Regions from separate parts of the Kitasatospora sp. NPDC092039 genome, predicted to be linked through region 2. Evidence: riboswitches for the same ligand, from Rfam matches in the RefSeq annotation. Region 2 holds a riboswitch; each other region holds the start of a gene.
What was found. Region 2 has a riboswitch for thiamine pyrophosphate ahead of ACIQI7_RS07065 (purine-cytosine permease family protein). Riboswitches for the same ligand answer to the same signal wherever they lie in the genome.

Region 1 (3,263 bases), on a different contig from region 2:
TCGGAGAACCCGCTGTCCCGCAGCACGGTCAGCAGCCCGACCAGGTGCTTGACCGGGCCGTCCTCGTCGATGAAGGCGGCCGGGACCTGCAGGGACTTGTTGGGGCCGCGGCGGACCGCGATCAGGTCACCCTTCTTGACCATGTTGCGGACCTCGGTGACCAGCACACCCCACTTCTCGGAGATGTCGGGCAGGTACAGCCACTCGGGGACCAGGGCTTCAGTCTTGGCATCGATCTCGCTCACGGCACCAGACTGCCACCTCGGACGCCTCCCGCGCACACGGCCCTACGCCGTGGCCGCCTTCAGCGGCACCGCCGGGTCGGCCGCGCGGACCGGATCCAGCGCGGTGCCGCGCTCGATCAGCCGGCGCCCCTGGGTGAGGTCGCGCGGCCGGTCCACGGTCAGCAGCGCGCTGGGCACGCCGTCGCGCAGCCAGAGCACCGACCAGTCGGCGTCCCGCGGGTCGCCGCGCCGGACCAGCTCGTCGCCGTCGGCGTGCCGGCCGGCGTACTGGACCATCCGCCCGAACTGCTCGGACCAGAAGTACGGCACCGGGTCGTAGGCCGGCCCGTCCGCGCCCAGCACGGCGGCGGCCACCGCCTCGCCGGACTGCAGGGCGTGGTCCCAGTGCTGGACGGCCAGCCGGGCCCCGGCCCGGGCCGAGGGGTAGCTGACGCAGTCGCCCGCCGCGAAGACGCCGGGCACCGAGGTGCGCAGCCGCCCGTCCACCACGACGGCGCCGGTCGGGTCCAGCTCGACCCCCGAGCCGGCCAGCCAGCCGGTCGCCGGGCGGGCCCCGATGCCGACCACCACCTCGTCGGCGGGCAGGTGGGAGCCGTCCGCCAGCAGCACCGCGCCGGGCTCGACGGCGGCCACGCCGACCCCGCAGCGCAGGTCGACCCCGGCCCCGGCGTACCAGGCGGCCATCGCCGAACCGATCCCCGTCGGCAGCGCGCCGGGCAGCGGCGCCGGACCGGCCTCGACCACCGTCACCGCACAGCCCGCCGCGCGGGCCGCGGTGGCCACCTCGGCGCCGATCCAGCCCGCGCCGACCAGCACCAGCCGCAGCCCGGGGCGCAGCAGCGCGCGCAGCGCCAGGGCGTCGTCCAGGGTGTGCAGCAGGTGCGCCCGTTCGGCGCCGGGCAGTGCGCGCGGGACGGCGCCGGTGGCGATCACCAGCGAGCCGTACGGGAGGTCGCCGCCGTCGGTGTGCAGCACGCCGGGGGTCAGGCCGGTGGCGCGGCGGCCGGTGAGCAGCTCGATGCCGAGCTGCCCGTAGTCGATGTCCAGAGCCGTGGAGTCGGTCTTGCCGAGCAGCACGTCCTTGGAGAGCGGCGGCCGGTCGTACGGCGCGTGCGGCTCCTCGCCGACCAGGGCGATCCGCCCCCGCCAGCCGCCCTGCCGCAGCTTCAGCGCGCACTGCGCCCCGGCCAGCCCGGCTCCGACGACGACCACCCGATCCGTTCCGCTCAGCTCTGCCACGCCCGTCACTGTACTCAGCCGCCGGCCGGCGGCCGCGGGCCGTCCCGCCCCGCCGCCCCCCGCTGTCCCACCCCACCGTCCCACCCCCGTCCACGCCTCGTACGCGCCTTCGGCCGGGACGACCCCCGGCGTTAAGGTGGGAACACCACACGGGAGCCCGGCGTACCGGGCTGAGAGGCGGGCTGACACGGCCTGCGACCGTCCGAACCTGATCCGGGTCATACCGGCGAAGGGAGAAGAGCAGCCTTGTCACGCTTGCCATCGGGCGCCCACGCCGACGTGCTGGTGATCGGCGGGGGGATCATCGGCCTCGCCGTCGCCTGGCGCGCCGCCCAGCGCGGCCTGCGGAACGTGGTCGTGGTCGACCCCTCCCCCGGTGGCGGCGCGGCCCAGGTCGCGGCCGGGATGCTCGCCCCGGTCACCGAGCTGCAGTACGGCGAGGAGCCGCTGCTGCGCCTCGGGATGGCCTCGAACGAGCGGTACGCGGCCTTCGCCGCCGAACTCACCGAGGCGAGCGGCGGCCAGGACACCGGTTACCGCCGGTGCGGCACGCTCGCCGTCGCGCTGGACTCCGACGACCGCGAGGAACTGCGCGAACTGCACGCCTTCCACCAGCGGCTCGGCCTGGACTCGGCCTGGCTGACCGGCCGGGAGGCCCGCAGGCTGGAGCCGATGCTCGCCCCCGGCGTGCGCGGCGGCCTGCACGTGGCCGAGGACCACCAGGTGGACGGCCGCCGGCTGCTCCGGGCCCTGGTCCTCGCCTGCGAGCGCGCCGGTGTCCTGGTCCACCGGGCCGAGGCGGTCGAGCTGCTGGTCGGCGACGGCCGGGCGGCCGGCGCCCGCCTGAGCACCCACGAGACCGTGACCGCCGACCGGACCGTGCTCGCCGCCGGCCCGCACAGCCACCGGCTGCCCGGCCTGCCCGAGGGGGTGCTGCCCGCGATCCGCCCGGTGAAGGGGCAGGTGCTGCGGCTGCACGTCCCGGACGCCTACCGCCCGTTCCTGTCCCGCAACGTCCGCGCCGTCGTCCGCGGCCGGCACCTCTACCTGGTACCCCGGGAGAACGGCGAGCTGGTGGTCGGCGCGACCACCGAGGAGCAGGGCTACGACACCACCGTCACCGCCGGCGGGGTGTACGAACTCCTCCGCGACGCGCACGAGTTGGTCCCGGGCATCACCGAACTCCCGCTGCTGGAGACCTCGGCCGGGCTGCGCCCCGGCTCGCCGGACAACGCCCCGCTGCTGGGCCCGACCTCGCTGCCCGGGCTGGTCGCCGCCACCGGCCACTACCGCAACGGCGTCCTGCTCACCCCGGTGACCGCCGACCTGGTCGCCGAGTACCTCGCCACCGGCGAAGTCCCCGAGCTCGCACGGCCGTTCACCCCCCTGCGCTTCTCCCCCGACCGCTCCACGACGAAGGCCTCCGCATGACCGAGACCACCCACGACCAGACCGCCCGGAACTCGATCGCCCTGACCGTCAACGGCGAGCCCCGCCGGGTGCCCGCCACGACCACCCTCGCCGAGGTGGTGTCCGCCGTCAGCGCCGCCAACACCGGTGTCGCCGCCGCGCTCAACGAGGCCGTGGTGCCCCGCGGTTCGTGGCCGGGAACGGCGCTGAACACCGGCGACCGGATCGAGATCCTCACCGCCGTGCAGGGAGGCTGAACCATGGCCGACGCCCTCCTCTCCACCGATGGGGACAGCCTCACCATCGCCGGCACGGCCTTCTCCTCCCGGCTGATCATGGGCACCGGCGGCGCCCCCAGCCTGGAGGTCC
Region 2 (3,263 bases):
AGCGCCTTCTGCGCGATGGCGGCGATCGAGCCGGGGGCGGGCTCGTTCTTCTGGGTGTCGCTGGCCTGGACGGTGGTGCTGCGGTGGTCGTTCGCGGAGCCGACGCTGTCGGAGCGGTCGGCGACGGTCACGCCGAGCACGCCGCCGGCCACACCGGCGACCAGCGCGACGGCCGTCATCAGCGCGACCAGGCCGCCGCGCTTCTTGCGCGGGCCGCCGGGGCTGCCCGGAGCGCCGGAGTGGTCCGCCGGGTAGCCGAGCGGGCCCGCCGGGCCGCCGGGGTAGCCCGCGCCGCCGGAGGCGGAGTCGTGGGGTCCCCAGCCGCCGAGCGGCTGGCCGGCCCCGAAAGGGTGGTGGCCGTGCGCGGCGGGGGCGGCGGGAACGGCCGGGGCGGCGCCGTACCCCTCGTGCGGACCGGCGGCGGGGACGCCGTGGGTCGGGGTGGCGTACGGGTTGCCGGCCGGCGGCAGCGCCGGGGCGGCGGGCGCGGCGGCGGCCGGGGCCGCCGGAGCCTGCGGGGCGGGCAGCAGGACGGGCGGCGGCGCGTCGATGTACCCGGTGGCCGGGTCGACGGCCGGCTCCCCGGCGGCGGCCACGGGTGCGGCCGGGGCCTGCGGCGCGGACACCTTGGTGAAGGCGACGGTGGGCTTGTGGCCGCCCTCCGCCTGGCCCGCGTCCGCCGGAACACCCGGCGCCGGGACGCCCTCGGCCGACCCGGCGTCGACGGGCGGAGCCGCCTCGACGGCAGCGGCCCCGGCCGCGCCCGCCTCCGGCTCCGGCACCCGCCGGAAGGCCATGGTCGGCTTGTGCCCGCCCTGAGCGGGGCCCTCGGAAGCGGACTCGGCCGCCCCCAGGCCTGCGGGCTGCTCCCCCTGCGGCCCGGTGGGCCCAACCTCGCGCTCGGTGCTCACGGACGACCTCCATAGCTGGCAGAACCAAGGACCATAGTTTTTCGCACTGTCGATTCGTTTGCCGTAAGGACCCCTCTGAAGAACTCATAAGAATCCTTAGCCGGCACCGACACCGGCGCCGGAACCGACCCGGTACGGACACCGGAACCGACCCGGTACGGACACCGGAACCAGCACCGACGCCGGTACCGACGCCGGTACCGACGGCCGAGGCTCCCCTCCCCGCCGGGCGTCCCGCGATGCGGACCGCACGCCCTCGGCCTTGGGTGTTCGCCCCCGTGCCGGTTAGCCTGTCGCTCCAAACTGACACGCGGGAGCTTGGACCCACCAGGCTGAGAGTGCGCATGTCGACCGTACGCCACACGAGTGACGGCCGTTCGAGGGGGCGCTGACCGCCGGAACCTGTCCGGGTAATGCCGGCGTAGGGAGTATCGGCCATGCCGCCTGCTTCGCCATCCTCTTCTTCGGGCGCGAACGCCCCCGCTTCCGGTCCGGACACCCCGGCTCCCGGCGCGACCGCCGTCCTGGAGCGCCCCGACCACGTCGAAGCGCCCCTGGTCCTGGACACCGAGCCGCCGCGCACGCTGCGCTTCCGGGACCACTTCGCGCTCTGGATGAACCTGGGCGTCAGCCTGATCGGCTTCTCCACCGCCGCCACCGTGCTCGGCGCCCCCGGCAGCGAGCTGTCGCTGGCCGCCGCGGTGACCGCGATCACGGTCGGCACGGCGGTCGGCACCGCGATGCTCGGCGTGGCCTCGCTGATCGGCGCCCGGACCGGCGCCCCCGCGATGGCGAACCTGCGCGGGCTGTTCGGCACCCGGCTGTCGTACCTGCCGACGGTGCTGAACATCGTCCAGTGCGTCGGCTGGGGCGTGTTCGAGCTGCTGACCATCTCGGCGGGCGCCCAGACCGTCGCGCACACCACCGGCTACCGCTGGCTGTTCGTCCTGCTCGCGGGCGCGCTGACCACCGCGCTGACCATCTGGCCGCTGGGCTCGATCGCGGTGCTGCGCCGCTTCGTGGCCGGGGCGGTCGCGGTGGCGATGGTGTACTTCACCGTCCAGCTGGGCCGCCAGGGCGTGCCGGACCCGGGCGCGGGCAACTGGCACGGCTTCCTGGGCGCCACCGACGCGATGATCGCGGTGTCGGTCTCCTTCGTCCCGCTGGCCGCCGACTACACCCGGCACTCGCGCACCCCGCGCTCGGCGTTCTGGGGCAGCTTCTCCGGCTACACGATCGCCCAGGTCTGGTGCTACGTGCTCGGCCTGATGGCGCTGCTGCAGTCGGACGGCGACCCGAACCGGATCTTCGACTCCTTCCTCGGCGTGTGGGCCGGCTGGCTGTTCCTGCTGGTGCTGGTGCTGCGCGAGACCGACCAGTCCTTCGCCAACGTGTACTCGACCGCGATGTCGGTGCAGAACCTGCTGCCGAAGGTCGACCGCCGGGTGCTCTCCGGGGCGATCGGCGCGCTGACCACCGTGCTGGCGCTGCAGATCGACGAGTTCACCGACACCTACTACGGCTTCCTCGGCCTGATCGGCTCGGTGTTCGTACCGCTGCTGGCGGTGCTCGCGGTGGACTACTTCCTCGGCGCCGGCCGGCGCGGCTGGAACCTCTCCGCCGACGCGCCGTCCCGCTGGCTGATGCTGCTGCCGTGGGCGCTGGGCTTCGCGGTCTACCAGCTCATCGCGCCGACCCGGGTGGCCGACTGGTGGACGGACTTCTGGACCTCCGCCCGGGAGGCGCTGCACTTCAGCCCGCAGGAGTGGACCTCGGCCTCGCTGTTCGCCTTCGTGGTGCCGGCGCTGGTCACCTGGGCGCTCACCCCGCTCGGCCGCCGCACCGCCGGGCGCTGAACGGAACCACCGGGCACTGAACGGAACCGCCCGGCACCGAGCGGACGAAGACGGCCCCACAGGTTGGGGCCGGCTTCGTCCGCGCTTCACCTCCGCCGCCTATCGTTGGGCCCGTGACCAGCCCAGACCTGTCCTCGACGACGGCGCGCACCGTGCCGCCCGTCCAGGTGATCGCCCACCGCGGTTCCTCCCACGCCCTGCCCGAGCACACCCTCGCGGCCTACCGGCGCGCGCTCGACGAGGGCGCGGACGCGCTGGAGTGCGACGTCCGGGTCACCGCCGACGGCGCGCTGGTCTGCGTCCACGACCGCCGGATCGGCCGGGTCTCCAACGGCCGGGGCACCGTCTCGGCCATGACCCTCGCCGAGCTGGAGGCGTACGACTTCGGCGCCTGGAAGACCGGCCGCCCCAGCACCGACCCGGAGCTGCGCGGCGTGCTGCGGCTGGAGCGGCTGCTGGAGCTGGTGGTGGAGTGCGGCCGCCCGGTGGACCTGGC
Region 3 (3,263 bases), 220 kb from region 2:
CACGGTGGTGTACGTGCCGGCCGGCACCCCGCACCGGTTCCACCACGTCACCGAGGAACTGCGGGTACTGGTGGTGTTCTCCCCTCCGGAGGACTGAACGCCCGGGCGTCGGAGGACGCGTGCGGCCCGCCGGTTAGGGTCGCGTCATGAGCACCAAGACGCTGACCGAAGAACTCTGGGCGGCCATCGAGCCGGTGTACGCCGAGATCCTCGCCCACCCCTTCCTGGCCGGGCTCACCGACGGCACCCTGCCGCGCGAGGCCTTCCGCCACTTCGTCGTCCAGGACTCTCACTACCTGCGCGACTACGCCCGCGCGCTCGCCGTCTGCGCCGCCAAGGCGCCCGGCGAGGAGGACGTCCGGGCCTTCGCCGACGACGCGGTCGGCGCGCTGGCCGCCGAGCAGGGCATGCACGCCGAGTTCCTGACCGCCTTCGGCGGCAGCGCCGAGCAGGCCGCGGCCGAGCCGGTGCTGCCCACCACCCGGGCGTACACCAGCTACCTGCTGGCCACCGTCTACGGGGGCTCCTTCGCCGAGGCGGTCGGCGCGGTGCTGCCCTGCTACTGGATCTACGCCCGGGTCGGCGAGGCGCTGCTCGCCCAGGGCTCGCCCGACCCGCTCTACGCCAAGTGGATCTCCACCTACGGCGACGAGGCCTTCCAGTCGGTCGTCCGCCGGGTGCTGGCGCTCGCCGACCGGCTGGGCGAGGAGCTCTCCGCGGCCGAACGCCGCAGGGTGGTCGAGCACTTCGTGACCACCTCGCGCTACGAGTGGATGTTCTGGGACGCCGCCTGGCGCGGCGAGCGCTGGCCGGTCTGAGCCGTTCGCCGACCGGCCTTGCTCCCGGCACCAGTTGGTCGCTCCGGAACGCCGGAGGTTGTGCTCCGCCGGACGAGTTCTCCGGGGTCACCCGGGGGGTCGGGGTAGGGGTGATCTCGGGGTTCTCTCCGGGCCGCCGGGCCTCGTTCCGGCACTCGCGCCCCCGTACGATCGAAGTACCGAAAGCAAGCGGGATGCGGCACCGGACGGCGGCCGACCCGAGGGGAGAAGAGGAACCGACATGGCTGAGCTCTGGAAGTCGCTGCCCTCCTGGGTGCGCAACATCGTCATCCCGGTGCTGGTCCTGGTACTGGCCTGGAACGTCGTCGCGTTCGTGTTCGGCGTCGTCGGCGCACTGCTCTCGATCGTGATCAAGCTGCTGGTGGTGGTCGGCATCGCGGCCGCCGTGGTGGTCCTGGTGAAGAAGGCCGCCAGGAGCTGACCCGCCACCCCGCAACGCCGCCCTGAGGCCCGGTCCCCTCCCACGAGGGGCGCCGGGCCTCGGCCGTTCTCCGGTGGCCCACGCGACTGAGCCGGGGGCGGCCGCGCGGGCGGGCCGGGAGGCGCTCTGGACCTGCGGCGATCCGCTCGCTACGGTGTTGGGCGTCGTGTGCAGGCAACACCGCCTGCGACGCGGGAGCTCGGAGCACCGGGCTGAGAGGGCGCTGACCGGGACGTCGACGGACGGACCGACGGCTGCGTCGACCGCAGGAACCTGACCGGGTAATGCCGGCGTAGGGAGTAGAGGTCAGATGACCACGTTCGAAGCACAGCCGCAGTCTGCCCAGGGCGCCCCCAGCAGCGAGCGCACCGGCTACCCGACCCCGGCCTGGCGCAAGGCCCACCGCGAGGGATCGCGCCCCGACCTGCGCGTCCCGTACCGCGAGGTGCGGCTCACCAACGGCAGGACCGTCCCGCTGTACGACACCTCCGGCCCGTACACCGACCCGTCCTACGAGCCCGACGTGCGGCGCGGCCTGCCCGCGCTGCGGGACCCCTGGATCCGCCAGCGCGGCGACGTCGAGGAGTACGACGGCCGCGAGCCGCGCCCCGAGGACGACGGGATCAAGCACACCTCGCCGCGCGGCGGGAACCTGCGCAACCTGGACGCCGTCTTCCCCGGCCGCCCGCGTCGCCCGCTGCGCGGCCGCGACGGCGTCGCCGTCACCCAACTCGCCTACGCCAAGCGGGGCGTGGTGACGCCGGAGATGGAGTTCGTGGCGCTGCGGGAGGGCCTCGCGCCGGAGTTCGTGCGCGCCGAGGTGGCGCGCGGCCGGGCCGTCATCCCGGTCAACGTGAACCACCCGGAGGTGGAGCCGGCCATCATCGGCACCAACTTCCTGGTGAAGATCAACGCCAACATCGGCAACTCGGCCGTCACCTCCTCGATCGAGGAGGAGGTGGAGAAGATGACCTGGGCCACCCGCTGGGGCGCCGACACCGTCATGGACCTCTCCACCGGCCGCAACATCCACACCACCCGCGAGTGGATCCTGCGCAACTCCCCGGTGCCGATCGGCACCGTGCCGCTCTACCAGGCCCTGGAGAAGGTGGACGGCAAGGCCGAGGAGCTGAGCTGGGAGGTCTACCGGGACACCGTCATCGAGCAGTGCGAGCAGGGCGTCGACTACATGACCGTCCACGCCGGCGTGCTGCTGCGCTACGTCCCGCTCACCGCGCGCCGCAAGACCGGCATCGTCTCGCGCGGCGGCTCGATCATGGCGGCCTGGTGCCTGGCGCACCACCAGGAGAACTTCCTCTACACCAACTTCGAGGAGCTCTGCGACATACTCGCCGCCTACGACGTCACCTTCTCGCTCGGGGACGGGCTGCGCCCGGGCTCGATCGCGGACGCCAACGACGAGGCGCAGTTCGCCGAGCTGAAGACCCTCGGGGAGCTCGGCCGGATCGCCCGCGAGCGGGACGTCCAGGTGATGATCGAGGGCCCGGGCCACGTCCCGATGCACAAGATCAAGGAGAACATGGATCTCCAGAAGGAGATCTGCGACGAGGCGCCGTTCTACACCCTCGGCCCGCTGACCACGGACGTCGCCCCCGGCTACGACCACATCACCTCGGGCATCGGCGCCGCGATGATCGCCTGGTGGGGCACCGCGATGCTCTGCTACGTGACCCCCAAGGAACACCTGGGCCTGCCCAACCGGGACGACGTCAAGACCGGCGTGATCACCTACAAGATCGCCGCCCACGCCGCCGACCTGGCCAAGGGCCACCCCGGCGCCCAGGCCTGGGACGACGCCCTCTCCGACGCCCGCTTCGAGTTCCGCTGGGAGGACCAGTTCAACCTGGCCCTCGACCCGGAGACCGCCCGCGACTTCCATGACGAGACCCTGCCCGCGGAGCCCGCCAAGACCGCCCACTTCTGCTCGATGTGCGGTCCGAAGTTCTGCTCGATGAAGATCAGCCAGAAGATCCGGGACGAGC

Region 1: linked by a shared signal. The riboswitch ahead of thiO (glycine oxidase ThiO) and the one ahead of ACIQI7_RS07065 (purine-cytosine permease family protein) in region 2 are both predicted to bind thiamine pyrophosphate.
Region 3: linked by a shared signal. The riboswitch ahead of thiC (phosphomethylpyrimidine synthase ThiC) and the one ahead of ACIQI7_RS07065 (purine-cytosine permease family protein) in region 2 are both predicted to bind thiamine pyrophosphate.

The regions. Positions count from the first base shown of each region.
Region 1 covers NZ_JBIVSD010000004.1:86,895-90,157, forward strand. The annotation lists gene ACIQI7_RS09965 (Rv2175c family DNA-binding protein) at 1-245, opposite strand, end outside; gene ACIQI7_RS09970 (NAD(P)/FAD-dependent oxidoreductase) at 288-1,493, opposite strand; TPP riboswitch at 1,624-1,736, shown strand; gene thiO (glycine oxidase ThiO) at 1,731-2,915, shown strand; gene thiS (sulfur carrier protein ThiS) at 2,912-3,151, shown strand; gene ACIQI7_RS09985 (thiazole synthase) at 3,155-3,263, shown strand, end outside.
Region 2 covers NZ_JBIVSD010000003.1:168,900-172,162, forward strand. The annotation lists gene ACIQI7_RS07060 (S1C family serine protease) at 1-797, opposite strand, end outside; TPP riboswitch at 1,212-1,356, shown strand; gene ACIQI7_RS07065 (purine-cytosine permease family protein) at 1,349-2,767, shown strand; gene ACIQI7_RS07070 (glycerophosphodiester phosphodiesterase) at 2,881-3,263, shown strand, end outside.
Region 3 covers NZ_JBIVSD010000003.1:385,661-388,923, forward strand. The annotation lists gene ACIQI7_RS08005 (cupin domain-containing protein) at 1-97, shown strand, start outside; gene tenA (thiaminase II) at 147-818, shown strand; gene ACIQI7_RS08015 (DUF5326 family protein) at 1,060-1,260, shown strand; TPP riboswitch at 1,442-1,576, shown strand; gene thiC (phosphomethylpyrimidine synthase ThiC) at 1,571-3,263, shown strand, end outside.